DNA from 4 places in the Azotosporobacter soli genome. Region 4 is predicted to be linked to each of the others. Evidence: riboswitches for the same ligand, from Rfam matches in the RefSeq annotation. Region 4 holds a riboswitch; each other region holds the start of a gene.

Evidence for each region. A riboswitch is a leader RNA that binds a small molecule or an ion and turns the genes downstream of it on or off. The one in region 4 is predicted to bind cyclic di-GMP.
Region 1: linked by a shared signal. The riboswitch ahead of QTL79_RS10895 (GGDEF domain-containing response regulator) and the one ahead of QTL79_RS02445 (methyl-accepting chemotaxis protein) in region 4 are both predicted to bind cyclic di-GMP.
Region 2: linked by a shared signal. The riboswitch ahead of QTL79_RS05435 (hypothetical protein) and the one ahead of QTL79_RS02445 (methyl-accepting chemotaxis protein) in region 4 are both predicted to bind cyclic di-GMP.
Region 3: linked by a shared signal. The riboswitch ahead of QTL79_RS13165 (caspase family protein) and the one ahead of QTL79_RS02445 (methyl-accepting chemotaxis protein) in region 4 are both predicted to bind cyclic di-GMP.

Annotation. Positions count from the first base shown of each region.
Region 1 is NZ_JAUAOA010000011.1:9,578-17,458, forward strand. Features, by position in the region: gene QTL79_RS10870 (hypothetical protein) at 213-380, shown strand; gene QTL79_RS10875 (ion transporter) at 414-1,325, shown strand; gene QTL79_RS10880 (AAA domain-containing protein) at 1,446-4,178, shown strand; gene QTL79_RS10885 (abortive infection system antitoxin AbiGi family protein) at 4,447-5,262, shown strand; gene QTL79_RS10890 (hypothetical protein) at 5,471-5,641, shown strand; cyclic di-GMP riboswitch class II at 5,972-6,055, shown strand; gene QTL79_RS10895 (GGDEF domain-containing response regulator) at 6,152-7,414, shown strand; gene QTL79_RS10900 (hypothetical protein) at 7,574-7,753, shown strand.
Region 2 is NZ_JAUAOA010000003.1:345,202-353,082, forward strand. Features, by position in the region: gene pckA (phosphoenolpyruvate carboxykinase (ATP)) at 1-1,461, opposite strand, end outside; gene nfsA (oxygen-insensitive NADPH nitroreductase) at 1,648-2,385, shown strand; gene QTL79_RS05425 (hypothetical protein) at 2,544-3,257, opposite strand; gene QTL79_RS05430 (HD-GYP domain-containing protein) at 3,287-3,937, opposite strand; gene QTL79_RS05435 (hypothetical protein) at 4,098-4,811, opposite strand; cyclic di-GMP riboswitch class I at 5,009-5,092, opposite strand; gene QTL79_RS05440 (hypothetical protein) at 5,323-5,559, opposite strand; gene QTL79_RS05445 (DMSO/selenate family reductase complex A subunit) at 5,678-7,881, opposite strand, start outside.
Region 3 is NZ_JAUAOA010000016.1:60,046-67,926, forward strand. Features, by position in the region: gene QTL79_RS13150 (asparagine synthase-related protein) at 1-1,610, shown strand, start outside; gene QTL79_RS13155 (ABC transporter ATP-binding protein) at 1,607-3,406, shown strand; gene QTL79_RS13160 (hypothetical protein) at 3,431-4,537, shown strand; cyclic di-GMP riboswitch class I at 4,948-5,040, shown strand; cyclic di-GMP riboswitch class I at 5,165-5,257, shown strand; gene QTL79_RS13165 (caspase family protein) at 5,383-7,581, shown strand; gene QTL79_RS13170 (right-handed parallel beta-helix repeat-containing protein) at 7,845-7,881, shown strand, end outside.
Region 4 is NZ_JAUAOA010000002.1:90,772-98,652, forward strand. Features, by position in the region: gene QTL79_RS02440 (RraA family protein) at 1-981, opposite strand, end outside; gene QTL79_RS02445 (methyl-accepting chemotaxis protein) at 1,025-2,992, opposite strand; cyclic di-GMP riboswitch class I at 3,067-3,152, opposite strand; gene QTL79_RS02450 (phosphatase PAP2 family protein) at 3,540-4,427, shown strand; gene QTL79_RS02455 (deoxyribodipyrimidine photo-lyase) at 4,481-5,854, shown strand; gene QTL79_RS02460 (hypothetical protein) at 5,928-6,458, opposite strand; gene QTL79_RS02465 (hypothetical protein) at 6,568-6,873, opposite strand; gene QTL79_RS02470 (hypothetical protein) at 7,194-7,493, opposite strand; gene QTL79_RS02475 (MORN repeat-containing protein) at 7,748-7,881, opposite strand, start outside.

The sequences.
Region 1 (7,881 bases), on a different contig from region 4:
TTAAGGTTGGGTCGCCAGAACTCGCATTAATATGGTATAATAAACATGGACGTAGGTTAAGAAACGCTAGTGTTTATGCGCGTAGCGAGGTTTTTGTTCCCTGTTAACTCATGGCTCTTCCCAAGCCGTGGGTCGAGGGTTCGAATCCCTTTGCCCGCTCCAGGAAAATGCAGACGTGACAAGAGTCGCGTCTTTTTTATTAGGAGAGAGAAATGAGCAGACAACGACAAATTGCAAAGAAAGCCCAGAGCAAGAAACCGCAGGCGACCGACGAACCGCGTTCCTTCAAACAGACGATCGACGAGATGGAACCGATGCCGCTCTGGGCAAAGATCGTCGTCGTAATCTTGCTGGCGGGGCTGGCGTATAAGTTTTATTGAGAACGGGAAAAGACATGGCGCAGGGGTGCGGCCATGTCTTTTCTGTTTAGCGAAACGCAAAAAGGCGGAAAAAAGGAATCGGGTGGGAATGGGTGGAATGAAGAATTTAGGAGAATAAATCACTTAAAAAGATGTTTGATAGGAGACGAGACTAAATTGAATTCTTTTCTTTGTTTTCTTGAAAAATACCGCCTGCCGTATGATCTATTCATGGCTGCCTTAGCTTGTGTGATTATCACATCAATGTTTGCGCAAAACCGCATAGAACTAAGCGAACAGGAACTGTTGTTGCTTAAACGGGCGGACTTCGTTATCTTACTGATCTTCACAGTGGATTACATCGTTCGTCTGCTCCTTGCAAAAGGCAAGATTACCTTCGTTCGAGAAAATATCATCGACCTAATATCGATCATTCCGTTTGATATGATGTTCCAGGGCTTGCGTGCTGTACGTCTTTTACGTGTTCTTTATATGTTGCGTCTGTTTGTTTACACGACGCGCTTGTTCAAACGCATAACCGTCGTGATCAAAACGAATGACTTTCATCACATTATCTGGTTCACCGCATCAACGATATTTTTTGGCGCGGTTGCCATATCGTATATTGAAGACATGGCGATTGATGACGCGCTGTGGTGGTCGTTTGTAACCACCACCACAGTTGGTTATGGCGACATCGCGCCCCAGTCAGGAGCCGGACGTCTTGTCGCAGTTTGCTTGATGCTGATCGGCATCGGCTTTCTCAGCACCTTGACCGGCACGGTTGCCACCTATTTTTTATCTCAGACAAAGAAGACATACAAACATGAAGCGGTCCAAAATGCTATTGAACGACTGCACGATTTTAATTCACTCTCTGCTTCCGATCTACGAGAAATGAGCGCAGTTTTGATTGCCTTGAAAGAAAATGAAATGGAAGGGGAGGGTCAATATAAAAATAGGTAGGAGAGTTTAATAAAAAAGAGACGACTTCGATGTGTTTCCCAAGGAATAAAGCTAAAGCGAGCAAGATAATCGAACGACAGAAGCGTCCATTAACACTAACGAAAGGAACGATAAAGCAAATTGAATCTTGAAAAGCATCTAATACTTGTAAAGGGCGAGGATAAGACAGAATCGATAAGCCGTTGCGTATATGAGAAGGGTAAATGGAAGATTGAATTTGGCAAAGAAAAGACGTATTCCTATGGCTATCAGAACGTTCAGTGGTATAGAAATCCCAATTCACTCGATCCGACAACAAGTGTTGTGTTTCAAAGCAATCAAGCTTTGAAAGGGATTGAAAAATTATTCGTTTTTGAAAAGCATGTGAGAATTTTTTTCGAGACAGGATTGAAAAAAATATATGAGCGGCATGAAATAACGCTTGAGCAAAACATCATTAGCAATCCTAAAGCTGGCAATTGCTTGGAATACCTCAAACAACTGGCGAAGATTGTTGGTGTTGCCAACGGGGAAGAAAGCAGCTTTCTATATAAGCAGTATGAAAAAATAACCTGCGTAACTTCAAACAGCGTATTGGCGCAATACCTAAATCCTGCCGCAATGAACAGGCCCTCAGGTGGGAGAATGCCGATATTCCCCTTCGGTTTTAATTTAAGCCAGAAAACTGCGACAGAAAATGCCTTGAACGAACAAATTAGTGTCATTGAAGGGCCGCCTGGAACCGGGAAAACCCAGACCATCCTAAACATTATCGCCAATGCAGTTGTTAATGAAAAAACAGTTGCCGTTGTTTCCAACAACAATGCGGCAACTGCAAATGTTTTAGAGAAACTGGAAAAATACGGCGTGGCTTTTATAGCTGCATACCTAGGCAACAAAGAAAACAAAGAGAAATTTTTTGAAGGTCAACAACAGAACTATCCGGAGATGGCGACTTGGCTGATGGCTTCTCAAGAGTATGATGCCTTAGAAAAAGTGCTTGAGGCAAGTGGAAAAAACCTGATGAAGATGCTTGAAGTAAAAAACACGCTGGCCGCTTTAAAACAAGAACGATCAGCATTCGGTGTAGAAAAAGAATATTTTAATACCTATTTTAATGAAACAGGAGAAGAAATTTCAGCCTATCGTTCTTTATATAAGCACAAAGCAGACACTGTCATGGCGTTGTGGCTTGATTTTCAACAGCAGATAGAGAAAGATACGGTTATAAAGCTGAAATATAAACTGAAAAATTTGCTGCGGTACGGTATTTTAAGTTTTTCCTTTTATGATAATTCAAATGAAACGATTATCGCTTTTTTCCAGAAGTTATATTATGAACGTAAGATGGCGGAATTAAACGAAAAAATTCAGGCGCTAACGGGGCTTCTCGATAGCTATCGCTTTGACAAAGCGATAGAAGAATACACAATGAACTCAATGCGGTTGTTCAAAGCAAAATTAGCGGAACGATTCTCCAAGAATACGCAGCGAAAATTGTTTTCCAATGAATCGTTAGGGAAATATTTCGGCGCTTTCGTTAAAGAATACCCGGTTGTTTTGAGTACGACACATTCTTTACGAGGCTGTGCCTCTCCGAACTATCTGTTCGACTATTTGGTTATCGATGAAGCGTCGCAGGTGGATATTGTTTCAGGAGCGTTGGCCCTGTCGTGTGCAAAGAATGCCGTCATCGTTGGTGATGTAAAGCAATTGCCTAATGTCGTATCGGGTGAAATTTCCGAAGAAACGGATCGGATTTTTGAAAGATATGAAGTAGACCTTGCATACCAGTATTCTGCGAACAGCATGCTTTCATCAATTACGACGTTATTCAATACAGTTCCCAAAACATTATTAAGAGAGCATTATCGCTGTCATCCTAAAATCATTGGTTTTTGTAATCAAAAATTCTATAATAAGGAACTTATTGTGCTGACGGAAGAAAAGGCGCAGCAAAAACCGCTGATTGTGTACAAAACAGCAAAAGGAAATCATGCAAGGCACAATTATAATCAAAGACAAATTGATGTGATAATGGAAGAAGTCGTGCCGGATCAGATTGCAAACAATACAGACCAATCCGTGGGAATCATTTCACCGTATCGACTGCAAGCGGATAAACTTAATGAGGCTATTGGAAAACGGGACATTGAAGTGGATACGGTGCATAAGTATCAAGGACGCGAGAAGGATGTCATTATCCTTACAACCGTAGTAAATGAAATTAATGATTTCGTTGACAACCCCAATTTAATAAATGTAGCCGTTTCTCGCGCAGTGGATAAGCTGATTGTTGTTGTGTCAGACAATGAAAAAAATAGTAATTCTAATATTGGCGATCTAATAAGATACATTGAATACAATAATTTTGAGATTATTAACAGCAGCATCTACTCGGTGTTCGACTTGCTATATCATAGCTATTCTGAACGACTGCTTGCAATCAGGAAAAATAAAAAGAACGTGTCTGCCTATGAGTCAGAAAATCTAATGAATGTCATAATCGAAAAGGTTTTAAATTCGCCAGAATTCCGCGAACTCGACCATGTAATCCATCAGCCCTTAAAAATGCTTATCCGAGACCTGAACAAGCTTGATGACGCTGAGCGTAGATTTGTTATGAATGCTTTAACGCATACTGATTTTGTCATCTTTAACAAGTTGGACAAAAGCCCTGTATTGGTTGTTGAGGTCGATGGATATGCATTCCACGCCAATAATCCCAAACAGCTGAAGAGGGATAAAATGAAGGATACTATATTAGAGAAATACGGCATCCCGATTTTAAGAATCAAGACCAATGAAAGCGGCGAGGAAGGAAAGTTGCGCAACAAACTTATGCAGATTTTGAAGTTTAATGAAAAGCAGTAGGTTTGTAATATTCGCAAGCGTGAACATCGCATTGACAAATGAAAAAAGAATGGTTTCGACCGTTTCCTAAAGCATAAAGTTAAAGCAAGCAGGAAAATCGAACAACGGAGCCGTCCCATTGTTTCTGGAGCAAATGAGTTTTGGGTAGCAAAGAGCGCCGAGCGTAAAAGTTAGGCGCTTTATTTTGCATGTGCGAGAGAGGAATATCGGCACAGAGCGGGAACTTTTAAACAGTGGGAATGTAAACGGCGATAGGGGGAAGAGATATTTGCAACGGTATATATCGAAGGAACTGACTCATTTTGTAGGGCGTGGATTGCCGACAGAAGAGGATAAATACAATTTACTGGTGAAGATAATTCGCGGTGGCTGGCTAACATATCCTCCCCATGATAAGCAGGGGAAGCCACCGAAACTCACTTTTAAAAACGCCGTTCCTATTAATGAGAAGGCATCTGGAGAGGGAAAATCGTTTGAGAAAGAATTAAGATTAAGGCGAAATATAAAAGCCACGAGCTTTGAAGACAATAACTTGTATAACGCGAATATGGTTTGTTTTTGTGATATTCCGGTTGGCGACCTAGCGATACACATGAAAAAATATAGTGGATTTGGTCTTGCTTTCAATAAAGAACTGCTTGCGAAGAAAGGTGTAAGACCTGTGAATTACATTCCAATAGGGGCTAGAAATGTAGGAACAAGAGAACCCCTAGGGGGTTATTTAAATGAAATGGCGCGATTGGTGGAAAGTACAGCGGATCAATCTTCTTATCTAAGTAGAGCTGAAAGTGATTTTCCGGTCCAAGGAACAGAAATAAGTCTAGATCAAATAAAAGAAAACATTGAGAAAGGACGGCAACTGCTGCTATGGGAATGGTTTTCTTTTATCAAGTTTTTCGACGAATTACTGCCAGATGATGACGAGGGTAATTACTACTTTGAACGTGAGTGGCGTTCGCTGTATGATGTGGATTTTGCCTTTGCGGATATTAGGCGGATTATATTGCCAGAGGAATATGCAACCCGGTTTAGAGATGATCTTCCCGAGTACTGCGGGGAACTGGTTTTCAGCCATGTGCCGTAAACTATGCTGAGGACAAACAAGGAGACGGTTCCGCTGTTTCAAACGTTCTTTTCTCTTCCGTCTTATGAAAAATAATCTCGACCAATAAAAATGCGGCAAACGGAGAAAAATCGTCTGCCTCATTTTTTTGCGTCTTCGAAATCAGCGGCGTCCCTAATTCCCCGTCGTTGCGGTTTTTTCAGAACATGGAGTCCGAGGAAAGGCGGACATGGTTTGGCGGGCAAGAGCGTGGAGACGTACGACAGGGAGGTCGTACGCCGGTGGAGCAACAGGGAGGTTGCTTTCACCGGGAATGTCCGCGATCGCCGACCGCCAAGCCTTGGCCGATCCGACGGACGTGGTCGCTTCTGAAAAAATCGCGACGACGAAAGGGGCATAGCTGTCGATAGAGGGAGGCAAAATCAAGTTGGATTTGCCGAAGCAAGCAAAATCGGTTTTGGTTTAAGCAGCATCGTTTACGAAAACGGGCAGCAAGATTTCCAAGTATGGCACTCTTGCTGCTTTTTGCGTTGTGTGCGTAAAGATGAACGTGAGGAAGAATTTAGACTTTTTAGATTTTAAAAATTAAATAATATTGACGAAAAAAGCAAACCGAATATAATACAAGTACGCAATACACTTTTCTTAAAGCAGCTGTATGTTTTGCCTAAAAGGGTAATTAACGATTGCGGCAGTGTGCTTTGAAATCGCCAAGTTTTTTCTGTGAAAATTTTGATGCGGACGCGATGAATAACGATCTATATTTGGACACTTGGATCGTTAGGAGTAAATAGTGTAACCGGCCATACCATGACTAGTCATGGAGTGACCGGTTTTTTTATATTTGATGAAGTGTTTCACGGGATAACAGAATTTTATTTTCAAAGGATTAATGAAGGGGGAAGGTAACATGTTTTCGTTGCTGCATATCGATAATAATTTTTTTTACAAGGAAATTCTGCGTGATTTATCTGAACAGAATGATTTTCGATATTTCTCAGCCAAAACACCGCAAAAAGCATATGAGATTTTAGTTGCCCATGATATTGATCTTATTGTGACCGGACTGGAATTTAAAGGAGAAAATAAAGAACGCTTCATTTCCACGCTGATGCGCAAAAAAAGGGAGACGACACCGGTAATTGTTCTTTCGGCAATCAATGATATGAAGCTTAAAGCAGAGCTTTTCCAAAAGGGTATTTCCGATTATCTAACAAAAGATCACTTCATGGAGTATTTAATGACGCTGATCAAAAAAAATAAAGGGGGGGATGCGATTGCCGCAGAACTGCGAAACCTTTGGATTGCCGTTTTAGATGACAGTGTGATGCATCTGAATGGGATGCGCGCGTTTTTTGAACATAATGCGATGCCGCAGGTCGATTATTTTATAAATCCGGCTGCACTTTTGACGACAGCCAAGACATACAATATTTATTTAATTGATAACGTTTTGCCGGATATTTCAGGTGAAGAAGTGATTCGCGAAATTCGGAAACGGGATGAGTATGCGGTAATCATAGCGGTTTCATCGGTTAATAGTCATGCGGTTATTTCCAACATTTTAAGTAATGGTGCGGACGATTATATTGTAAAACCATTTTCGGAAAATCTTTTTATGGCGCGTCTTAAAGCAAATGTTCGAACCTATTCGTTAATGCAGCAGTTAAAAGAAAAAAACAGGCTTTTGGCTCAAGTGGCGCAAGAAGATGGTCTTACCGGTCTTTATAATCGTCGTGCAATAATGGAAAGGTTAAACAGGGAAATCGATTTTGCGACACGCAGTAAAGAACCGCTTACGGTGCTGATGTTTGATATTGATCGCTTTAAAATGATTAATGATACCTATGGGCATCATTTGGGCGACGAGGTGCTCAGACAGTTGGGGCAGTATTTGAAGAACGCGTTTCAGAAAAATGTCATTACGGGACGGTATGGCGGAGAAGAATTCATTTGCGTTTTTCCAGGGCTTGCGCTTTCTGGCGCGGTCGTTTACGCGGAACGTCTTCGACGCGAATGTGGCGAAATGCGTTTTAGTGAAGACGCTCTTTCCATTACTGTCAGCGGCGGGGTTGCGGCATATTCGGATGAAAACGCAGATGAATTTTTAAAACGGGTGGATGAGCTTTTATATAAGGCCAAAAAGAACGGGCGCAATCGAATGGAATACTAAAGCGATTCTTTTTTCGTTGCTCGTATGAAAAATAATGTCGATTAATAAAAGGAGGCAAACGGAGAAAAATCCGTCCGCCTCCTTTTTGCGTCTTCGGATGCAGCGGCGTTCCCTGACTCCCCGTCGTTGCGGTTTTTTCAGAACATGGAGTCACAAGGCATGGCGGACATGGTTTGGCGGGCAAGAACGCGGAGACGTACGACAGGGAGGTCGTACGCCGGCGGAGCAACACGGACGTTGCTTTCGCCGGGAATCTCCGCGAGCGCCGACCGCCAAGCCTTGGCCGGCCCGAAGGACGTTGTCGCTTCTGAAAAAATCGCGACGACGAAAGGGACGTAGCTGTCGATAGAGGGCAGCACAATCAAGTTTGATTTGCCGAGGTAATCAAAATTTTGTTTGATCGGCGGCGATCGGTATCAGCGAGTACAACAGTTGGCAGCAAGGATTCCAAGCGTGGAAACCCTGCT
Region 2 (7,881 bases), on a different contig from region 4:
TTGCCAGGTGTTTTTCGGCTTCAGAATCTCCGCCGGTACGCCGGGACACGAAGTCGGCACCTGAACATTAAAGATCGGATCCAATTCATAGCTGACGTCGGCCAAAGCACCTTCGATCGCCGCACTGACCATCGCTCGCGTGTACGCCAGGTTCATCCGCTTGCCTTCGCCGTATGCACCTCCGGACCAACCGGTATTGATCAGGTATACGTTCGTGCCGTGCTTGGCCAATTTTTCGCCCAGCATTTTCGCATAGACGAGCGGCGACAAGGGCAGGAACGGCGCGCCAAAGCAGGCGGAAAAGGTCGCTTGCGGCTCCGTGACGCCGCGTTCCGTACCGGCCAGCTTACTGGTATAACCGGATAAGAAGTGATACATTGCCTGTTCGTTATCGAGTTTGGCAATCGGCGGCAGCACGCCGAACGCATCGGCCGTCAAAAAGACCACTGTCTTCGGATGACCGCCGACGCCCGGGATGACCGCGCCCGGAATATAATCAACCGGATATGCAACGCGGGTATTTTCGGTAAATTCTATGCTGTCGTAATCGGCCTCGCGCGTCCCTTCACGCAGCGAAACATTTTCCAGCACCGAACCAAAACGGATCGCCTGCCAGATTTGCGGCTCGCCGACTTCGCTGAGCCGGATGCATTTCGCATAGCAACCGCCTTCAATATTAAAGATGCCTTCATTGCTCCAGGCATGCTCGTCATCGCCGATCAAACGCCGCTTAGGATCGGCCGAGAGCGTCGTCTTGCCGGTACCGCTCAGTCCGAAGAAGAGCGCCGTATCTCCTTGATCGCCGAGATTGGCCGAACAGTGCATGCAGAGGATGTCGCGTTTCGGCAGCAAATAATTCATGACCGTGAAGATCGCTTTTTTCATTTCGCCCGCATAATGCGTGCCGCCGATCAATACCATCCGTCGCTCAAAATTCAGTACGATGAAAACCTCCGAATTCGTACCGTCGATCGCCGGTACCGCCTTGAAGCCGGGAATGCAGATGACTTTAAAATCATAGCGACTTTCCTGTTGCCCCTCTTCCGGGCGGATGAACATCTGATGTACGAATAGATTTTGCCAGGCAAATTCATTGACGAAGCGGACCTTGACGCGGCTGCTCTCGTCAGCGCCGGCATACCCGTCGAAGACAAACATCTCCCTGTTTTGCATGTACGCCTTCATTCGGTGATACAAATGAATGAATTGATCTCCCTCAAATGCCTTATTGCTGCCCCAGGCAATATCGCTATGCACGGCCGGCGTTTCTACGATAAATTTATCGTTAGGCGAACGTCCCGTATATTTGCCGGTCGTGACGCGCAACGCGCCCGTTGACGTCAACACCCCTTCCGCGCGCGCAACCGCTTTTTCCACCAATTCCGCAGGCGTCAGGTTGGCATATACATGACTCGCACCATCCACCATAGACAGGTACTTATTTTCTCCTAAACTCTCCATAATTACCTCCTATTGAATACTATTTGGTTATATAGTGTATACGATTCCTTTGTATTGTACCACATTTATGACCACTCTTCCATCCCGCATTTCCACTTTCTTATTTTCCCGCAGCCAAAGCTATACGTCGCTGCCCCAGCATGCTACAATCAAAACAGCATCTCGATATTCTGGGGAGGTCATTTCATGAACGATACGATTCAATTGTTGCGGCGGCATACTTCGGTTCGCCATTTCACATCACAAACGGTTCCCGACGAACTTGTGCGTGCCGTCGTCGAAGCAGGACAGTGGGCATCCACTTCGAATCACATTCAAGCTTATACTATAATCCATGTTCGCGACCAAGCAAAAAAAGACCGCCTGGCGCATTTGGCCGGCGATCAGACCTATGTCGCGGACTGTCCTGTCTTTCTCGTTTTTTGCGCCGACTTGAAGCGCTTGGAAACCGCCTGCGCGCTCAACAATACGACAATGGAAAGCGGTTCGAGCGAAACCTTTCTGCTCGCTACGATCGATGCGACCCTAGTCGCGCAAAATGTGATGATTGCCGCTGAGTCGTTGGGCCTTGGCGGCGTATATATCGGCGGGCTGCGCAATCGGCCGCGCGAAGTTTGCGACCTGCTTCGGATTCCCGAACAAGTCTACCCGGTTTTCGGCATGTGCCTCGGTTATCCGGCGCATCTCAATGCCGGCAAGCCGCGTTTGCCGCTTGCCCTCGTGCTGAAGGAAGACTCCTACGACACAAGCGGCGATGCGCCGCTCTTAGCGCAATACGATCAGGAAATCAGCGACTACTATAAAAAACGCAGCGCCGGCAAGCGCAGCAATACCTGGTCGCAGGGCGTCACGGCGATGCTTAAAGACAAGCAGCGGCCGCACATGCGTCAATTTCTCGACGAACAGGGATTTCATCTGAAATAGCATCCGTTTGAACGGTGCGCAACCACTGATAAAGCTGGTTGCGCACCATTTCTTTGTCCTCTTTGCTTAAACGCAGCGCATCGTTTTGCAGCGCTCGCAGCAGTTCTGCTGTAGTCATTTCCATGTTATGCATCGTTATCTCTCACTCTTTCTTTTTATTAGCGAATATTTCTTTCGCTCATCATCTCATTATGCACCAGGTTCTCCGTGCCGGGAAAAACCTCCATCTTAGGACGCCCTTGCGCGCCGCGCGCGTATCTTTTTTTCAACATGCCCTCCAGTTCCATATGATTCAGATATTTGCACACCGCCGTTTTAGAAAGCATCGTCTCTGTTGCAATTTCATCGATCGTCTGCCATTTTTTATTTTCCTCCATGCATTCCCATATTTTTTGCAACGTATACGGATTCACTCCCTTTACCGACTTGTTAAAAAAGAGATTGTCTTTGGGCAGTTCGATCAAGCCTAATATTTTCTCATCGACATCACGCTGCGATGTTATGTTTATTTTTTCCTCCATTCTTTCCTTCAAGAATTCGAGCGAACGCTGCAGCCGCAAAACTTCAATCGGTTTCACCAGACAATCGGCCGCACCGCAGCGCAGCGCCGCAGCCAGCGCTTCTCCATCCGAGCCATTCATCAAGACAACGATCTCTTTGTTATATTCTTTCTTGCGCAACTTCAAGACGCTGCCCGGTTCCCGCCCTGCATCGACGATGATCACGTCGACTTCCGAAAAACACAGCGCTCTTTCAGCCAAAGCATAGGAAGCGTAATTGCCGCGCAGCGTAAAGCCATCCGCCTCCGCCAGGCAACTAAAAAGAATCGCACTCGTTTCTTTATCCAAATTGATCACGGCCACTGCTATCATCGAATCTTCTCCTTTCAACCGATTCCCTGTCACTGCAACGATTTCAAAAAAGCGCTTACCACTTCCGGATCGAACTGCCCGCCCGAACAGCGTTTCAGTTCCGCCAAAGCATCTTGCTCGGTTCGTTCTTCCTTATAGCAGCGTGCGGACGTCATCGCGTCATAAGCATCGGCGACGGCGCAAATCCTTGCCAATAAAGGAATCTCAGCACCTTTCAGCTGATAAAGATATCCGTTGCCGTCAAAGCGTTCGTGATGAAAAAGCGCAATCTCTCTGATCTCATTTGGGTATTCGCCGCTATTCAATAGCTCATAGCCCATTATGGTATGACGTTTCATTTCCCCGAATTCCTCTGCATCCAAACGCTCTGCCTTCGTCAGAATCTGCTGTGCGACCGAAAGCTTGCCGACATCATGCAGCAAACCGCCCCAACCAAGCTGGGTCATTGTCGTCTCATTCAAGCCCATTTCCCTGCCGATCCCGATCGCAAAGCGGCTCACCCTAAGCGAATGTTCCAGCGTCTCAACGTTTTTTTCCTTTAATTCTTCAAGCATCGGCAATGGCGGCGCAGCAAACATCCCTTTCATGCTGCGCCCCATCGTTTCCTTCATCATGCCCCCATGGCTTTCAAAGTTTTCTCTTAGCTCGCCTAAAATCCTCGCTACACTTTCTTCCCGCAAATCATACCTCTCCCTTATTCTTCAAGCTCTCCCCATTTTGCTCCCTTTAACTAAAAAAACCGATAATCCCCCCGTTTTACGGAGTAAATTATCGGCTATACAACAACCAGTCGAAACCATTGTCTATTCTGCCTGAAACGTTATGAACTTTTATTCTTTTTCAAAATGGAATCGGTTTCAATGTCGTCACGATAACGACCGCCTTATTGTTGACGATATCCCAGACCGGTATATAGGCAGCCACTTCATAATCCGACATGAGCGACGTTATGATCTGACGTAAATTCTGCCGGGCCAAGCGTTCCACCAGACAACCGCAACTGCAGGCATTCTCTTCCGCAAAACGCTGTTGTTCACCCAAAGAAAAGAAGCCTTCGATTTCAAACAAAAGAAGCTTCTCTTCGAACGCCACCACACGGCACCATTTCGGTCCGCGCCCCAGCAATTCTTTCATTTGCCGTGCAAAGCCGCTGGCCAGCGCATCTTCGCTTTGCGCCTGCCCGTTGGAACGCGCCGTGGAAAACGCTTCTTTGAAGCGAGTCACGCAATACAGTTTATAGCCGCTTTCCTTTTTAACCATTTTTATAAAAACATCTTTTACATCATAGCCAAAGCGCTTCTCAAGCATTTGCGCAACAATGCCATGCACTTTTCTACGCACGACCGGCGCGCCGCTCTTTGACTCGGCAATATGGATCATCCCTTCCAGATGAATCTCATCAAACTCATCCCTGACATCGGCCAACGCCGACACCAGGCGCACATTCTTGCTGTGAAAGATTCGTTTGACCCCAAAGGAAGGAATTCGACTTTGCCGACAAAATAAATCAATGGTCTGTTGCGTTTTCTCTTTTTCACACACCGTCACATCCATGTTCCCAACATCCCTTTCCATGGCGTTATTTACTTACACAAGACTGTCATCATGGCAAAAATGCCGTTTCTCTCCTCATTTCCAATCATCGGCCCGTGTATGTCTAAAACCATACGGATTGTCAGCACTTTGGATCTTGATGCCCTAATAAAAAAACACAGGCTGCCGCCTGCGCTACTCTTCCATGCAACATGGAAATCGGCGGCCTGGCGATCATAGGCACTGCCCTTAGATCCATGGCTTTGCGTCTCCGATTTTCATCGGGTTTGCCTTTTCTTTGCTAGTAAACTTTTTTAAATTCATTTGTATAATACCACCCCTTACCAGCTCAGTCAATTACATTTATAGGACAAAAGTCTCTTTTCGGCAAACCTTTGTCCTTTTTATCGCTTTTTAAACTTAAAAAACCTTTAAGGTATTTGTTACATTTTTAACAAATACTCGCTTATGCACAAGATAAAAACGGCCTACCCTCAAAGCTACGTTTGAGCGGCAGGCCGTTTTCGACGTCTTATTCGTTTACTTCTTCTTCCTCTTCTTCATCCAACGTCGATTCAAACGTATCTAACACGTTGCCGTGATGAGTATCGATCGCATCGTTGATGAGCCGCAGGACGGCGGCGGTTTGCTGTTCGGGCAGCCCCATGGCCAATACGATGTCCGCCAGCGTATCCTCCAAGAGATCCATATCATCCGAGAATAATACCGGTATTTCGTCCGTCATTTCAAGTTCTTTGTCGTCGCACATACTACACACTCCTTCTATGGTCTTACTTGCCGTCACTCTTTGACGGCGGCTGACCACTCTCATGGTATCACGAAACGAGTGCTTTGTCTCGTAAAGAGTTTGTAAAAACGGGAAAAATTCAAGCCTCCTCCTGAATTCGGCAGACCTGCACCAAATTGGTATGCTGCGGATTGCCTTTCGCGAGCGGCGTCGGCTGATACTTCGTCAGCGTGTTGATGCAAGCCCCCTGATCGACGCCTTTGGCATCCGGACGATGCCAGGCTCCCTGCGGCATCGCGACGACGCCTTGCATAATTCGCTCCGTGATCGTAAGCGCAATTTCGAGCGTGCCGCGTTGATTGAAGACGCGAACGCGTTCGCCGTCCTTCAGTTTTCGCCTCTTTGCATCCTCCGGATGCATCCAAAGGCAATGCGGCTGCAGTTTTTCAAGTCGCGCGGAATTACCGAAAATCGAATGCGTACGCCCTTTCGCATGCCAGCCGATCAGCTGCAGCGGATACTCTCGCGTCAAAGGATCATCCGGTCCTTCCCAGCTTGCCACATATTTCGGCACCGCCGGTATATCCTCCGGACGCCCTAGCGCATATAAGCGCGGGGAAAAGATTTCAATCTTGCCGGACGGCGTGGGAAACGGATATTCCTGCGGCGCTTCGATTTGCTTTTGAAAGGCGATATAAGGCGCTTCCCGCGGCTTGCAATATAAACCTTGCTCCGCGAACGATTCGTAGGAGGGAAAATCGTTTTCCCGCTTGCGCGTTTCCTCGACGATGTAACGCGCCCATTCCTCATAACTCCGTCCCTGACTGAACGCAGCCTCCACGCCGAGCGTCGCGGCTAGCTCAACCATCCAATCATAACCGGTGCGTCTTTCAAATTCGGCTTCTACCACTTTATTTTGAAAAATGGCATATTCGGCATAACCCCAGGGCTGAAAAAGATCCAAGCGTTCCAAAAAATTCGTGCTCGGCAGGACAATGTCGGCAAACTTGGCGCTTGACGTCATGAATTCTTCGCTGACCAAGATAAATTCGCACTTTGTCTCATCCGCCAGAAGGCGGCTGGTGGCCGTGATATCGGAATGCTGATTGATTAGACAGTTCCCCGCCAGGCTGGCAAGGAATTTGATGCCGACTTTCAGGCGCTCCGCGCCTTTCACACCATCGGCCGCCGTCATACGATCCCCGTCTTCAATTGCCTGTGGCCAGGTATATACGGAAATCGACGTCTTCACCGGATTCTCATATGGAATCCCCGCCAGTTTAAGCAAAGAATAACCGCCGTAACCGGAAGCCCAGCCGCCAAGAATGCCGACATTTCCGGTCAGCGCGGCCAATACCGTTGCGCCACGCACCGCCTGCTCGCCGTTGGCATGGCGCTGCGGTCCCCAGCCCTGCAGCAGCGCGGCCGGCTTGCGCGTCGCATATTCTCTGGCTAAACGCCGAATTGTCTCTGCCGATACGCCGCTGATCGCTGCCGCCCATTCCGGCGTTTTGACAATGCCATCCGCAGCGCCAAACAAATAACCTCGCAAGGACTGCTCCGGCGCAATGCCGGGCGGCATTTGCGTTTCATCAAAGCCAAGGCAGAAACGCTCGACAAAGGCCCGATCATACAAGTCTTCGCTGATCATGACCTGCATCATCGCGGCCATTACAGCATTATCGGTCGTCGGGCGCAGCGCAATCCACTCGTCTGCCAGTGCAGCAGCCGTATCGGAATAACGCGGGTCGATGACCACGATGCGCGCGCCGCGCTCTTTCGCCGCCTTCAGATACTGAAATGTATTCGTGCCGAACACCGTTTCCAGTGGATTATGACCCCACAAAAGAATGAGTTTTGCATGCAGCCAGTTGTCACGCGAGCTGCCGGTATCCGCAGTGCCGTACGTATATGGCGTCGCGGTCATCGTGCAGGCCGTGCTGTAAGAGTTGTAAAAATCAAGGTATCCGCCGCCGTATATAGAGAGTAAACGGCGGAAAAATTCACGTTCCGACAGACTGCCGGCAATGCCGGTCGCATAATTTATATAGCGCGCTTCCGGTCCATAGCGCTCTGTGATTCGCTTTAGCTGCGCGGCGATCTCAGCGATTGCTTCCGGCCAGGAAATCGGCGTGAACTTTCCTTCGCCTCGTTTACCGATCCGTTTCAACGGCTGCTTCAGACGGTCCGGATGGTAGAGTCGGTCCAGATACATCAAGCCGCGCATGCAGCCTTTAAGCGTCTCACGTCCCTCGCCGCCCGCATCCGGCGTTATCTTTACCAATCGGCCATCCTTGACGTGCGCCTGCATGACGCAACGCCCGCCGCAATTATGCCCGCAGG
Region 3 (7,881 bases), on a different contig from region 4:
AATATTTGATCGGTGATTTTGCTTTTGTCATTTGGGATGAAAGACAGCGGTGTATGTTTTGTGCCGTCGATCACGCCGGAACCAGGACGTTATATTATTACCGGGCAGCTGGTGTATTTGCTTTCTCCACACTTCTTAAGCCGTTATTCTCCCATCCGGCGATTCCGGCTCGACACGACGACATGTGGATTGGCGATTTTTTGGCGATTCCATCGGTTATGCATCAACTGGATGCAGAGTTGACGCTGTACCAGGATGTTTATCTCCTGCCAGCGGGCCATAGCTTGAGTGTGGGTGGGGACGGTTCTGTTATTAAAGAGGTATATTGGCAGGTACAGGAGCAGCCGGAATTGGTGCTTAAATCTGATGCTGAATATGAAGAAGCTTTGCGCGATGTACTGTCAGAAGCGGTGCGTTGCCGAATGCGAAGCATCCTGCCGGTGGGGGTAATGTTGAGCGGCGGATTGGATTCGCCAGCGGTCGCGGCACTGGCGGCCAAGGAACTAAAAGGGCAACGGTTGGCGGCTTTCAGCATGACGCCCATGATTGGCTATCGTGACTGGCTCCCGATCGATGGAAGCGCGATTGCTGATGAGACGCCATTTGTAGAAGCGGTGAGCCAATACATCGGCAATATTGACGTAACTTATTGCCGGGCCTCGGGCCTCCATCCGATGAGTGATACCGAGCGTCTGACTAGGATTTTGGAGCAGCCATATAAGATATTTGAAAATTTATTTTGGATTGATAATATCATTGCTGAAGCTAAACAAAAAGGGGTCGGTGTCTTGTTGCACGGTAGCGTCGGTAACATGACGATTTCTTGGGGCGAAAAGCAAAGCTATCTGGTATCTCTACTGCAGTATAGGCGATGGCGCCGTTTGCTGCGAGAAAGTTGGGTGACTTCAAGGCGATACCGGGAACCGAATAAAATGTTATACGCGTTACTCGGCGGCCTGCTGCCGGTCGGCTGCCAAAAAATACTCTCGCTGTTGCAGAGCGGAAATCATGATGCATGGGTATCGGAACTACCGCCGATTAATCCTGCATTTGCAGAGAAAATGGGCAGCCGGGAACGATTTAATCGGTTTGGCTACGATTTGTCCGGCGTCAGTCGAAAAACTTCCTTTGAGTGCCGTCAGGATCAGATGCAACCCAGTTTTTTTGCGCATGTCAGCACACTTAGTACTAAATTGCTATTGTCATACGGCATGGTGATGCGTGATCCGACGCTAGACAGACGGGTTATTGAGTTTTGTCTGCGACTGCCGGAAGATCAGTATGTGAGGAATGGACGAGAGCGGTTTTTGATTCGAAGGGCGATGAAAGGTTTGCTGCCGGACAAGGTGCGTTTGAACGAACGCGTCCGGGGAAATCAGACTGCCGATATTGCGCAGCGATTGCAGCCGGTTTGGCCAGAATTGACAACGGAAATCAGTCTGATCGGTCGACGTCCGGCTGAAAAAAAATATCTGGACATTTGCAAAATAAAACGACAATTGGAAAAACATCCGGTAATCAATGATGATGAAAGTGAAAACTCGGGCGTGCGAATGTTGATACGCAGCTTGATTTTTAGTCGCTTTTTGCAAAGTGAGGGGAAAATATGAATCTGATTGTCGACTATATCTGCGAGTTGTATCGGTTTTCCCGCGGGAAATTTTTAGCTGCGTTGAGTCTCATGATTTTATTGGGGCTATTGGAGGGGGTCGGCGTCGTGCTGATTATTCCGTTGTTGGGAGTCGCCGGAATTATTCCAGGTCTTGGTGGGCAAGTCGGATTAATGGGGGATTTGAATCGATTTTGCCTTCAACTGGGCATTGGCATAAGCTTGCCGTTGATTCTTGTGGTATATTTATTGCTCAATCTGAGTCAAAGCCTACTGCAACGCTGGCAGACGCTGTTGAATGTCGACATCCAACAATCGTTTTGCCAATTTTTGGCGGTTCGTTTGTTTCGGGCGATTGCGTATGCAAAATGGCAGCTTCTAATGACCAAGGCAAAATCAGAACTGATGCATATTATTTTCAGTGAATTGATGCAAATCGGCACTGCGGCGTTAAGCATGCTGGGATTGATTGCGTTAGTTATGGTAACGGCGGTTCAGATCATTCTGGCTCTTTGGATTGCGCCGTTGCTTACGGTTGCGGTATTGGTTGCCGCCGCTTTCCTGTTTTGGGGCATGCGGCCGTTCCTAGGAGAGTCTCGCAAACGCGGCCACGTAATCATGGAAGGAAATCGTGAACTGTTCAACGATCTGACCGAACACTTGAACGGGATAAAGGAAATTAAAAGTTACAGCATTGAAGCGGCACAAGTGGATAACTTTTCCAGGCTGTATGGGATATTGAAGGGAAATGTGATACGGTTTCAGCGGTTGCAGACTAGGACGGATATGCTGTATAAGATGGGTGCAACGGTATTCATTTCGTTGTTCTTATATATAGCTATTGACGTCTTTAAGCTACGCCCGGAAGAATTCGTTTTGATTACGGTGATTTCCTCCCGACTTTGGCCCAGATTTTCGTCGATGCAAACGAGTCTGCAAAATATTAACATGCTGCTGCCGTCGTTCAAGTCGGTAAGGGAGCTAGAGCAGCAGTGCTTGGTAAATAGCGAAAATTTGCCGAATGGAGTCGACGTAAAGCGCTTGAAATTACAGCGCGGCATTGAACTGCGTGATGTTTCATTTGCTTATGCCGGAAAAGTGAATCGCCCAGCCGTAACGGGAATTTGTGCGATGCTGCCATCTGGAACGACGACGGCTTTGGTGGGTGTGTCTGGTGCTGGAAAGAGCACTTTGGTCGACTTGCTAATCGGGTTATTGATACCGAAGCATGGCGTGGTATTGATTGATGGCAAGCCGTTGCAAGAAAACTTGAGAGCATGGCGAAACTCTATTGGTTACGTATCCCAGGATCCATTTTTAATCAATGCCAGCATCAGGGAAAATTTGAAATGGGCTTCTCCGGCAGCATCAGATGGCGAGGTGTGGGAAGCGTTAAGACTGGCTGCCGCCGACGGATTTGTAAGTGCGTTGCCGGAGGGATTGTCCACGGTTGTGGGGGATAGAGGCGTTAGGTTATCAGGTGGTGAACGTCAACGAATTGTTCTGGCCAGAGCGCTACTCCGAAAACCGGCTATTCTCATTTTGGACGAGGCGACCAGTGCATTGGATTCGGAAAATGAAAAAAGGATACAGCAGGCTATCGAGGGGCTGCAGGGGAAAATGACGATTGTCGTGATTGCGCATCGCATATCGACGATTCGAAATGCCGATCAAATCTTTGTTGTTGAACAGGGCAGGATCGTTGAACAAGGAAATTATCAGTCGCTAACGAAAGACGGTTCCAGTCGGTTCTATAGTTTGGCCAGCCTGTATAACGCCAGCAGTGATGTCGGTTAAATGGAAAATCGGAAGGAGAAAGGAATGAAAAAATCGGCTGTTGCATTGTTGTCTGTTTTATTGTTAACTCTGTATAGTACGCCGACTTCTCAAGCAGCTACGATTAATTATTATTATTCGGAGCATTGTGAAAACTGTAAGGCCTTCGCTCCCTATTGGGAAAAATTTGTTGCAGAAAAGAGCGGAGAACATCAGTTTGAGAAAAAACAGACCGATGCTTCGGTTGAAAATAAGAATGAACTGCTGAATCGTAATATGCAATATCGAGGCATTGCGCATACTGAAATTCCCGCTATTTTAGTAACCGACAATCAGGCGGGCGAAGACGTGTTGCTGATCGGTCTGGAGGAAATCAATCTGCTGCCGGAAATACTCGGTGAAAATGGGCGACTGATTCCTGGAATGGAGTCTCGAGAGCTGACGTCAGCCATTATTACCCGCAGCGGCAAAATGCCGACTTCGCTCTTTTATCCGTTTACCCTAGCCGCATTGGCTGATGCCAGTAATCCATGCGCATTGTTTGTGTTCATTGTTGCTACCAGCTATGCTACGGTTTTTTGCGGACGTGCCAAAGCGGTAGTTTATGCGGTGACCTTTTGCGCCACAATGTTCCTCGTTTATTTAGGGGCGGGGTTGGTTGGAAATAGGCTGATCAACATTATTTTTGGAGCATCTCCCTGGATCACTCTGATGCTTTCGCTGGGAATGCTACTGCTGGCGGTATTTCATCTCAGAACGGCCTTGTTTCCGCATCAGACCCGCTATAGCGAGCTACCGTACCGTTTGAAAGAATTGATCGTCAAGAATGCCAGCAAGTGCGTGTCATTCGGCGGCGCTATCGCATCCGGCGTATTGTGCGCATTGGTAGAAATGCCTTGCACTGGCGGGCCGTACATATTTGCGCTAAACATCATTTCTAAAATGCCGACTGCTAGTGCAGTGTTGTGCCTGTTGTATTATAATCTTATCTTCATTACGCCGCTACTTCTCTGTCTGATTATTTTGCTGGTTGCGCCGCAATATGTCGAACGATTAGATGTATGGAGAGTCGCTTACCGACGCTGGATGCATTTGCTGATGGGCCTTTTACTACTTGCGGCTGCGTTCCTGGGGATCATAAATTATGCATAGATTAATCAAGAAGAGGAAAGATAAAACCGATGGTTTGGAAGAGTGAAAAAGCAAAAAAGCAATGGCAAAGACGATTCTCATTCGAAAAGTGAATGCAGGGTCGTTTTTTCATTGTTGTTCCTTTGTACAAATTCAAGAAGGGCAGAGTAAAAATGAAGGCGCTATGAACGTTAAATGGATATTTGTTTTTGATGCGGCCTTGTTATGTCGGTAAATAACCGTGTAGAAGCAAGAGGACAGTTAGTTGGTGAAAGCATATAAGCTAAATAGGCGGCAAGAGAAGAGAAACCTAGGTCAAAGGACTAAAAAAAGACAACAATAAAACAGGAGTCTCGTCCTGTAAGTAAGGGAATACTACTTATTGTAAAAAAATGAGGAAGTGAATATGATGAAACTGAGACTAAGACAAGAGAATATATGGGCAAACCTATCGAAAGGTGGGGACGCAAAGCCATGGGTCTAAAGGCAATGAAAGTTACGCCAATGACTGCCAGGTTGCTTTTAAGAAATGACCGCGGTTTGCCCAAGTCAGCAGTGATTGCTATGCTTGGGCTTTTGCCTTTTTAGGAGGAGTCAACGCGGAGAGGGAGGCGATGTAGATGGCAGAAAAAACTAAGGCGACGAAAAAGAATATGTGGGCAAACTCATCGAAAGATGGGGACGCAAAGCCATGGGTCTAAAGGCAATGAAAGTTACGCCAATGACTGCCAGGTTGCTTTTAAGAAATGACCGCGGTTTGCCCAAGTCAGCAGTGATTGCTATGCTTGGGCTTTTGTATTTAAAAGACAAAGAAGGGAGCGTTTTTAGGGGTTGAAGCGTAGAAAAAGGAAAGGGAGGGCATGATCATGACGACAATTATAGGAACAGCAAAGAATGAAGTATTGACGGGGAGCAGCGGCGATGACTTGATAAAAGGAGGAGGCGGCGAAGATACTATTTATGGCGGTGATGGTAACGATAAAATTTATGTATATTTGCCGGGCGGCAAAGGCAGTACAGTATATGGCGGCAATGGCAACGAATATATCATCGGCCACGGCGTGCTGGATGGCGGAGCTGGAAACGACACGCTGATCGCTTACGGCGGTGATGCGACGCTATTGGGCGGTGTGGGGAATGATACCTATTCTTTAGGTCTGTGTGACAATGTGACGGTAACCGATACGGTGCCTGGCAGCGCTGGTCACGGAATCAATACCGCCGATTTCACATCATATGCTATGTCGATTGCAGATGTGGTGTTCAGCAGCTCCGGCAACAATTTGCGGCTTCAGCGCAAAGGCTGGACGCAAGCTACGACTTTTACCGACTGGTTTCTCGGTCCGCAATACCAGATCGAAATTTTCAAGTTTTCCGATGCCACCTACAGCGCTGCTCAGATTAACGGTGCCATGGTTAATAATTATGTCGGAACCAGTGGTGACGACCATTTGGTTAGCGGCATTGGTAATGATACTTTGGCGGGCGGGGACGGCAATGATATTCTGGACGGCGGAGCCGGCAATGACATTTTGGACAGTGGAACGGGCAATGATACCCTGTTTGGCGGGGCGGGCAACGATACGTTGTCTGGCGGCGATGGAAATGACAAACTGGATGGCGGGAGTGGGGATGACACGTTGCTGGGAGGGGCAGGAAACGATATGTTGTCTGGCGGAGATGGGAATGACCGATTGAACGGAGGTGCTGGTAACGACAATTTGCTAGGCGGATCGGGTGATGATTATCTGGATGGTGGAAGCGGCGTAAACTATTTGTCTGGCGGCGCCGGTAACGATACACTGGTCTATAATCCGGCAGATCTAGTGATTTCGGGCGGCGATGGCAATGACGCGTTAACAGCGGCAGGGCTGACGGCGGGGCTGAACGGATGGCAATTAGCGCCGTTCAAGGATATTGAAAACTTTATTGGCACCGCCTATAATGATGTCATTTATGGCGGTAGCCAGGCTGAAACGATCGACGGCGGAGCCGGCAACGACTTTTTGTATGCCGGCAGCGGCAACACAACATTGCTTGGCGGTGACGGCAACGACACCTTGGTCAGCGGCCTGGTGCCCGGCAGCGGCAATGTTACAATGGCCGGCGGAAACGGCAGTGACCAATACCGATTTGGCGGAACATGGGGGAATGACGTAATCGTCTTTGATATGGATAATGTCAATGACAAGATTGCTTTCGGCAACGGCATCACGTCAAAAAATCTCAAGGTGAGCCGTGATGGCCTAAATGTTGTGCTTGACGTTGCCGGTCACGGATCGATCACCATCCAGAATTGGGATACAGCCCAATTGGATAAAATACACTTCGCGGATGGAACGACGGGGTCAATTGCCAACTACCTAAGTATGGCCAGCGGCAGCTATGGTGGAGCGTTGTCGGATAACCATGCGTTGTTGATCGGTATCGCGCAATACGAGCCGAAGGCCTATAAGGAAAATATACCGGAGGTTAATGGCGATATTAGTACGATGCAGCAGGTGTTGAAAGCAGATCTGCTATGGAACAATACAAATACAACGTTGCTGCGAGATCTGCAGGCAACCAGCGTTTCTATTTTAACGGCGATGCAAACGGAGGCCGTACAAGCATCGGACGGGGACAATGTGCTGCTGTATTATTCTGGACACGGGGATAATAACGGGTTTGAAACGGCTGACGGCAGCAAAGTATACGAGAAACAAATTTATGATGCGACACTGCAAATTGGCGCAAAAATTGGATCGACAGGTCATGTTACGTTGATCGAAGATGCCTGTCATTCCGGCGAACTGGTGGATTATTTTAAGGCGCATAATCCGGGCAGTAAATATACGGTGATTAGCTCCTGTACGGCACTTGAGACGGCAAATGGAATGTTTACCAAATATCTGGGCTATGCGCTTGGCGGTGGGCTCGCAGATTTGAATCGAGATGGTTATATCACAACCGGCGAGCTGTCGGGCTATCTTAGCGGCGCATCCTATGACGGCTGCAGAGACAGCATGCATCCGCAAATGTATGACGGATCTAATGGTGGTTATTTGATTGGTAAAACTAAGTAGTATTGGGAGGGGAGAAATTGTTCAGAAAAGTTGTGTGTTGGTAGAAAGGCCGGTCTGTTTTGCGATGAGCAAATCGGAACGGCCTATTTTTATTTGAAATGCTTTGGTAAACTCTACGACATCCGAATGAATATAAGGGCATTGTAATAGAAATGACAAGCGGGCTGTAATCTTTGCAAGGTATAATAAAAATGGAAGAAATAGGATTAGGATGACTAGTTAAAAATAGAGAGTGAAAAATATGTGGGGGAGGGGCGAGGAAAATGAAATGTGAAAAGGTTTGGATTGTTGCGATATTGT
Region 4 (7,881 bases):
TTCGAGCCACAAATAAGCAGAAACCACATCCTCCAACGTCCCGCGTAACTCCGCCGACAAATCCACGAAGTCGCAACCGAAGTAATGCTTCTGCCGCCAAATCACTCTTGCCTCGACATGCATCTCGCCTAACTGCTTCGGCAGATGCAAGCGAAAGAGCGAATTAAGCTCCAACTCCGCTTCTGATTGCAGCAGTATTCCCAGCGCACTGATATTAATCGCCGTAGCTTCGATTGGCTGTTCTGCTTCTTTTAGCAAAATTTCCACAGGCTCGTTGATCGCAACGCGGGGGAAATTCCGCTTTTCCTTTTCAACTACCGCACCCCGGTTTGCCAGATCGCGTTCCACCCAAGTGCGATCCCAGGACAGATTGGCGATCTCCTGCATGACCTGGCTTTCCGCACGCGATTTACTGCGCGACTTTTCCAGTAATTCTTCTGCATCGCGCGGATTAATGACGACAATACCATCTTCGTCGCCAACGATGATATCTCCTGGCTGAACCACCACGCCGCCGCAGGCAACGGCAACATTGATCTCACCCGGACCGTCCTTATAAGGACCGGCCGGAGTCACCCCTGCGGCATAGATCGGCAAGGCCATTTTTTTCAGCGCGCCGAGATCACGGATCGCGCCGTCAATGATCAGACCGCCGATCCCTCTTTGCTTCGCCCACAACGCCATGAGTTCTCCCATAATGGCATTCGAGAGGTCGCCCTGGGCATCCACGACCAGAATATCGCCCGCTTTGGCAAGATCAAGCGCTCGATGCAACATCAGATTATCGCCCGGACGCACCTTGACCGTGAAAGCCGGGCCTAGCAGCGGCACATCATTGATCGGGCGAATTTTGGCATCCATACAAGACGTCCGGTTCATATTATCGGCTATATTCGCTACCGGGATTCCTGAAAAGCCTTCGATCAGAGCTTGGTGCGGCCGACTAATGTTTGGAAAAATACGCAAACCTACATTTGACATCTTTCATCCTCCCATTTCTTATTGCTGCCTTTGCAAAACTGCTTTAAATCTTGAACTTGGACACGATATCATGCAAATGTCCTGCCATTTGAGAAAGTCCGTTACTGGAAGAAGCGATTTCCTGGATCGATGCCGTTTGTTCTTCGGTAGCGGAGGATACCAGCTGCGCTTGCCCGGTGACATTTTTGCTGATTGCCGTAATTTCCTTTACCGAAGAGACGATTTGCTGGCTGCCGCTGGCCATCTGTTCAATGGCCGCGGAAATATCGCGAATTTGATCGGATACCTCTGTGATCAGCGCGGCAATCTCGTTAAACGACCGGCCCGCCGCCTGCGCAACTTCGCTGCCTTTCTTCACTTCACTCGTACCTTCGCCCATTGCCGTTACCGCCCGATTCGTATCCTGCTGAATATCGCCAATTAAAGCCGTAATCTCTTTCGCAGCATTTTGCGACTGCTCCGCAAGTTTTCGAACCTCTTCCGCTACCACCGCAAAACCGCGTCCCTGTTCTCCGGCGCGGGCTGCTTCAATCGCAGCGTTCAGCGCTAGCAGATTGGTTTGTCCGGCTATGCCCGCGATCGTATCAATGATCTGTCCGATCTCTTTCGAACGCTCACCAAGCTTAGCCACTACATTGGCTGAATGCGTCACCGACATCTCAATGCTCGCCATCTGGCTTGTAACTTTTCGGACAATCTCTCCGCCTTCTAGTGCGGTATTGGACGTTTTCTCCGCCGCTGCGGAAGCATGAGAAGTATTGGCGGCAATTTGCTGCAGTCCCGCCGACATTTGTTCCACGATCTGCATCGTACTGTCTACTGCCTCGACTTGCTCTGACGTTCCTTTCGCCACATCGGCGATTGCCGTCACCACTTGATCGGCAGCCTGCGACAATTGCTCCGTACTTGCCGTAAGTTCTTCGGACGATGCGTTTACGGTCTCGCTCGCCTCCTGCACCTTGCTGATGATGTCCCTGAAGTTCCCGATCGCGCCGGACAGGGATCGCGCCAGCCTTCCTATTTCATCCTGCGCCGTCGAGGCAATGTTTACCGACAAATCGCCTTCGCCAATCTTTGCGACTTGCGCGGCAATTTCCTCGATCGGCTTTAGCAGGCGGATAAGGAAGAACCAGGCCACGACTCCGACAATGACGAGCGCCGTCAAGAGCGCAAGGAACATACTGATCAGACTCGCATAGAATTCACTTTTGATGTCCTTCATCGGTATGCTGACCAGAACCAGCCACTTTGTATTCTTGACCGGTATCGCCAACGCCAGCGAATCCCTTCCCTCAAAGTCCAGATAAGAAATTCCTTTTCCCGCATTGTCCAGCAAGGAGCGCAGCACATCGTCGGGCACCTTCTTCTGCTCTTTGATCACTTCCTGCTTCGTATGCGCTAATAACGTTCCGTCTTGCGCAACGATGGACGCCGTTCCATTTTCGCCGACTTTTACCTGCGCCAGGAAGTTTTGCAACGTTTCAAGCGAGATCGACTGCGCAACAAAGCCTGCCATTTTCCCGTCCTCCGTCTTGACGGGCTGCGTGACAACCACCGACGGCATTCCGGTTACCCGGTTCAGCAGCACCTCACTGACCTGCATCTTCTGTTCCTTCATTGTGTCTTTGAAGAAATCCCGGTCAGCCACACTGCCGCCTATGCCTTTTGCATCATACGGCGCTGCTGCAAAGCGCACGCCCTGTGAATTGATAAAGACCAAACGGTCGACGCCCCATGTCGCGGCAAAATATGTATTCATCTTCGCTTGGATGCGGGAAAAATCACCCGACTTAAGATCCGCATCTTCCGCATAGAATTTTCCGCTTCTTGAAAAAGAGGAGAACAATTCGCCGACCCCATCTGCCGCCTGCGTAGCCTGCCCTTTCATATTCGCCTGCGTATTGGCCAGCGTTTTTCCATAGAGTACGTACAAGCCGGATCCGCTGACGATGAGCCCGGTTATGAGAAGGGAAAGTAACAACAACGTAACTGTCTTTGCTTTAATCGACATAGTCTTATCTCCTTCATTTTTAAAAGTAAACAATAAAAACTCCGACAGATGCCCGAGTTTCCAATACCTTTTTCAAGGGAAACCTGGCAATCATAGACCGACCGTCCTTAGACCCATAGCTTTGCGTCCTTACCTTTCAGTAAGTTTGCCCAATATATAGTTTTACTCTTCCTTCCTGCCAGAAGTTAATGCAACGTCATCGCCGCCTATGTAATGACAATATCATACTTATGCCAACAAGAAATTATGATATTATTAACGTTTCGTTAAAGGCTCCCTTAAGCACATGAACCGTTCGTCAAAAGCCTGCTGTGACATCCTCAACTTCAACAGTACAACGAAACACGCACCGCTTCGCGTGCGACCCGGTTGCATTTATTACGCTGTAAACGAAAAACGAGATCAGCGGCTTTTCCATTGATCTCGTTTTTCTTGCCTTGAAATATGGTAAGAGGGTTTCACTCGAACGAGTGGAATAAACGTTTATGTATACTTTTATTGCCAATCATTGGCCATTACGCTCCAGTTCAAAGCGCAGGAGGCAAAAATGAATGATCTGATCTCCTATGGTCTCGACGTCACCTTATTTATCCAGCAGTTTCGCACTCCGTTGCTGGATATTTTTTTTAAAACAGCTACCCTGCTAGGCGAAGAGGGTTTTTATCTGTTGGCGCTGCCTCTCATCTTCTGGTGTCTCGATTTTCGCCTCGGCATACGACTGACTTGCCTGGTACTGATCTCGCATTATTTTAACATTACCATCAAAGACTGGGTGCAGGAACCGCGGCCGTTTTATTTTCTTCCGGAGGTAAAGCTTGTTCATGCCGACGGCTACAGCTTTCCCAGCAACCATGCACAGACCGGGCTGGTATTTTGGCTCGCGCTGGCCCATCTGACGCAAAAGCGCTATCTATGGTTTTCCGGCGTGTTTCTGGTTTTGCTTATCGGCTTTTCGCGCATCTATCTGGGCGTGCATTTCATCGGCGACGTATTGGCCGGCTGGCTGCTCGGCGCGCTGCTCCTATTCGCCTTTGCCAAACTGGAACCGTTTATCCTTTCCCGTTTAGCAACCTTTTCCTTTCCACTGCGTTTCTTTCTCGCCATAACCGTCCCGCTGCTTTTATTGGCCGTCCATCCCGGCAAGGAAAGCATCTCGGTTGCGGCTGCGTTCTCCGGACTGTGGCTCGGTTTGCTCGTGCAACAGCGCTGCCTTCCTGCAAGTTGCACGCTGCCTGAAAGTAATTACCGACAACTGTTCCTGCGAATACTTATTGGCACACTTGTTCTTTTAGCGCTTTGGCTCGGCCTTACGAGCGCATTTCCTAAAGAAGGCGCGGATTATTATTTTTTCTTCCGCTATATCCGCTATTTTCTGGCTACTCTTTGGATTACGCTCGGTGCACCCTGGCTTTTTTACCGTATTGTATCGCGCTAATGTGAGGACTTTTCCCGAGCGCCGAATTTCTTTATGAAAGGCGGAATTTGATCATGCATCCACTGCGTATGCACCACTACAAAGCAAGTCCAAACGGAGCCGGTCCCGTCGTTTATTGGATGAGCCGCGACCAACGCGCGCTTGACAACTGGGCGCTGCTGGCAGCGCAGGAACTGGCGCTCGTAAGCGGCACCCCTCTCTATGTCGTCTTCTGCCTCGACGCCTCGTTTGCCGACGCGCCCTTACGTCACTTCGACTTCATGCTGCGCGGCCTGGAAGAAACAGCCGCAACGCTTCTTGCTCACAATATTCCTTTTTATCTACTGAAAGGAGATCCTAGCGATTTATTGCCGCACTGGCTGCGCGAGCACAAGGCTGCCCATCTGATTTTCGATTTTGATCCGTTGTCGCTCAAACGCCGCTGGCAAGCCGAGGTCATGCAGCGCAGCGACATCGCTTGCAGCATCGTCGACGCACACAACATCGTGCCCTGCTGGCAGGCCTCCGATAAACGCGAATATGCCGCACGTACGCTGCGACCCAAACTGATGCGCCAACTGGCCCAATTTCTTGAACCCTATCCTCCGCTGCGCATTCAGCCCGATCCCTATCCTGCGGACTGCCCGCCGTTCTCGGCCGCCGACACATTGACACGCTTAAGGCCGCAACTTGACGCCTCCGTCGCTCCGGTCGATTGGCTGACGCCGGGTACGAGCGCCGCGCTGCGCGTCATGGATTATTTTCTGCAGCAAGTGCTGGCGCAATATGACAAAGCACGCAACGATCCGACCCAAGACGGCCAATCCAACCTGTCGCCTTATTTGCACTTCGGCCAGCTTTCGGCGCAAACGGTCGTCAAACGTCTGCTCGCCGCGCCGCAGCTCGACGCCGCACATGAAACCGCACTGGAACAATTCTTCATCCGGCGCGAGCTATCGGACAACTTTTGCTTTTACACGCCGGATTATGCGTCCTGCAGCGCCTTTCCCGCCTGGGCGCAAGCGTCGCACGCCAGAGAAAGTCGTACGCCGCGCCCCTATCTTTATACGGCCGCGCAGTTCGAAGCGGGCGCAACGCACGACGAATACTGGAACGCCGCGCAACAAGAACTCGTCTCGAGCGGCAAGATGCACGGTTATCTGCGCATGTACTGGGCGAAAAAAATCCTCGAATGGAGCGATTCCGCCGAAACGGCGCTCGCGATTGCCATTCATCTGAATGACCGCTATTCGCTCGACGGCCGCGATCCAAACGGCTATGCCGGCATCGCCTGGAGCATCGGCGGCGTACATGACCGCCCCTGGTTCAAGCAGCCGGTCTTCGGCTCGATCCGCTCCATGAGCACGCGCGGCCTGGCAAAGAAATTTGCGCTCGCGCAATACCGCTCCACCTTTGCACCGCAAAAAGCAGCATGGCCGCCGGAATAAAAAACGAGGTCAATGGATTTTTGCTGTCCGTTGACCTCGCTAGACTACTTTTTGAGATATCTTTATTTTACATTTATTTAATGAACATCTTCCAAATAGCCCAGCGTGTAGTATCTGCATGCTCCTCATTAGGGTAATACTCTCGTAGTCGTATTTGTATCTCTTTTGCTTTCGCAAAATCTTCGATTAATCCATATCGTGAAAGATCCGATGCTAAAAATGCTTTATCAAAGCCGCCACAGTTTGTTAGCGCACTGATTCTTGTAGCATCTTCAACCAAGTCATATCCGCAGAATTGAAAGCCTTCAAGGTGAATCGATCTTGCGCAGTCTTCTTTTGGTTCTTTTACTACTGCCAAGATTTGCTTATCTTCAAGATCTCTCGTCTTATTCAAAAGCCAATCTAAATTACTGAAAATATCAGTGAAGACTTCCCCATATTCATGCTGATATTCACCATTATCATCTTCAGGCAACTCTCTAACAATCCGAGGGCACAAGGCACAATCAAGAGAGACAACCTCTTCAACCTGAAACAGTTTACTCCATTCAAGATATTTCTTAGTTGGAACAAATGTTTCCAACGCAACGAATCCTATCTTCATTGTTGAATCACGCTCCTTAAAATCAAAGCCTCGCAGGGACAATTATTACCTTCACCAAAAGTCTTGTTATAGGTATGCCTCTAAGAATTCACCTTATTTATAAAACTCATTAAACGCTCGCTTCTTTTTCCGCTAAAAATTCCTCAAGATGCTCATAAAACTTATCAAATGCGACTTCTTGTGAAAGATGAAAAAACGATATTATTCTACTCCAATCGTGGGAAGATTTTATAGAATACTTTTCTGCGATCCACGCATTAAATCCAGGTAAAAAGTCTATTTTTATTCCATCTTCACGTTTAGCATACAGATATCCATTTAAAAAATCAGCCAAGGCAGTCAGTGATTTATATCCTATGTACATTCCTGGCTTTTCTTTAATTTCATACAAAATATTCGTCAAGTCATTCAACATATCATCTCCTAGCATACCTCAGAAAGTATGTCACGTTTCTATTTCCTTTATTTGTAGAATTCACAAAGTGGAGTTTCAGGACGATTACTGCAAAAAGGACAACCTGAATCTCCACAACTATGACCTACCCATTCGTTGCAATTGGGACAGAAATCACAATCATATTTATCGAGCAGATCAGAAAATGACTTCACATTTCACACTTTTCTTGTAAAATAACTTCACCAATTCTCCACTTATCAGATAATACAACTTCTCTCTTTTTCCTATTTTCCCGAATCTTCATCTTACCTCTGTTGGCCTACCAACATCTTTCAATTTTACTTTCCTCGCATATCATAAATGATTTCAAAGTAATAGCCGCGATTAACACGGTCATTAACAAACTGTTTTGCCTCGTACCAATAGCCATTTTCATTTCTAGCAATACTGCAATCCAACGTATGATTCATAAGAGGCCGTGTTTGATATTTTGTAACTATGAATGAGTCAATCCCCAATATTGCCCATCTATTTTGTTCACACATTGAAATTATTTCAACTGCATCGGAAGCCTTATACATATGTACCCCACCACGAATAATAGCCTTCTTCAAAAATTTTGCTTCCGCCAAATCCATAGATAAGCCTCCATCTCTAATCCGATCACTTTAAAGTTTGACAACGACTGAGTTGATTCCTTTTTTATGCTATTGATTCTGCCAATCTCTGACGCCTCCTGAACACTTCAAACATCATCATCAAATTGTAAAACGCTTCATGACTTTCATCACGAAGCGTTTTACAATTTGATTTAGTGTGCTGAATACAAGGCATATCTTTCGATCTCCCCATGTATCTGCAACAGGCTCATGTATTTACCCATTTTTCGCAGTCAATAATCCTTACCTGCATTAGGTTTTCTCATCTTCTGTATCAAATCGTCTGTCGCCTGATGCTGATAGACGATTTTGACCTTAAATGCGAAGCCCGCATCCCTTTGTGATTTTTCAATCCAATCTGCGCCGT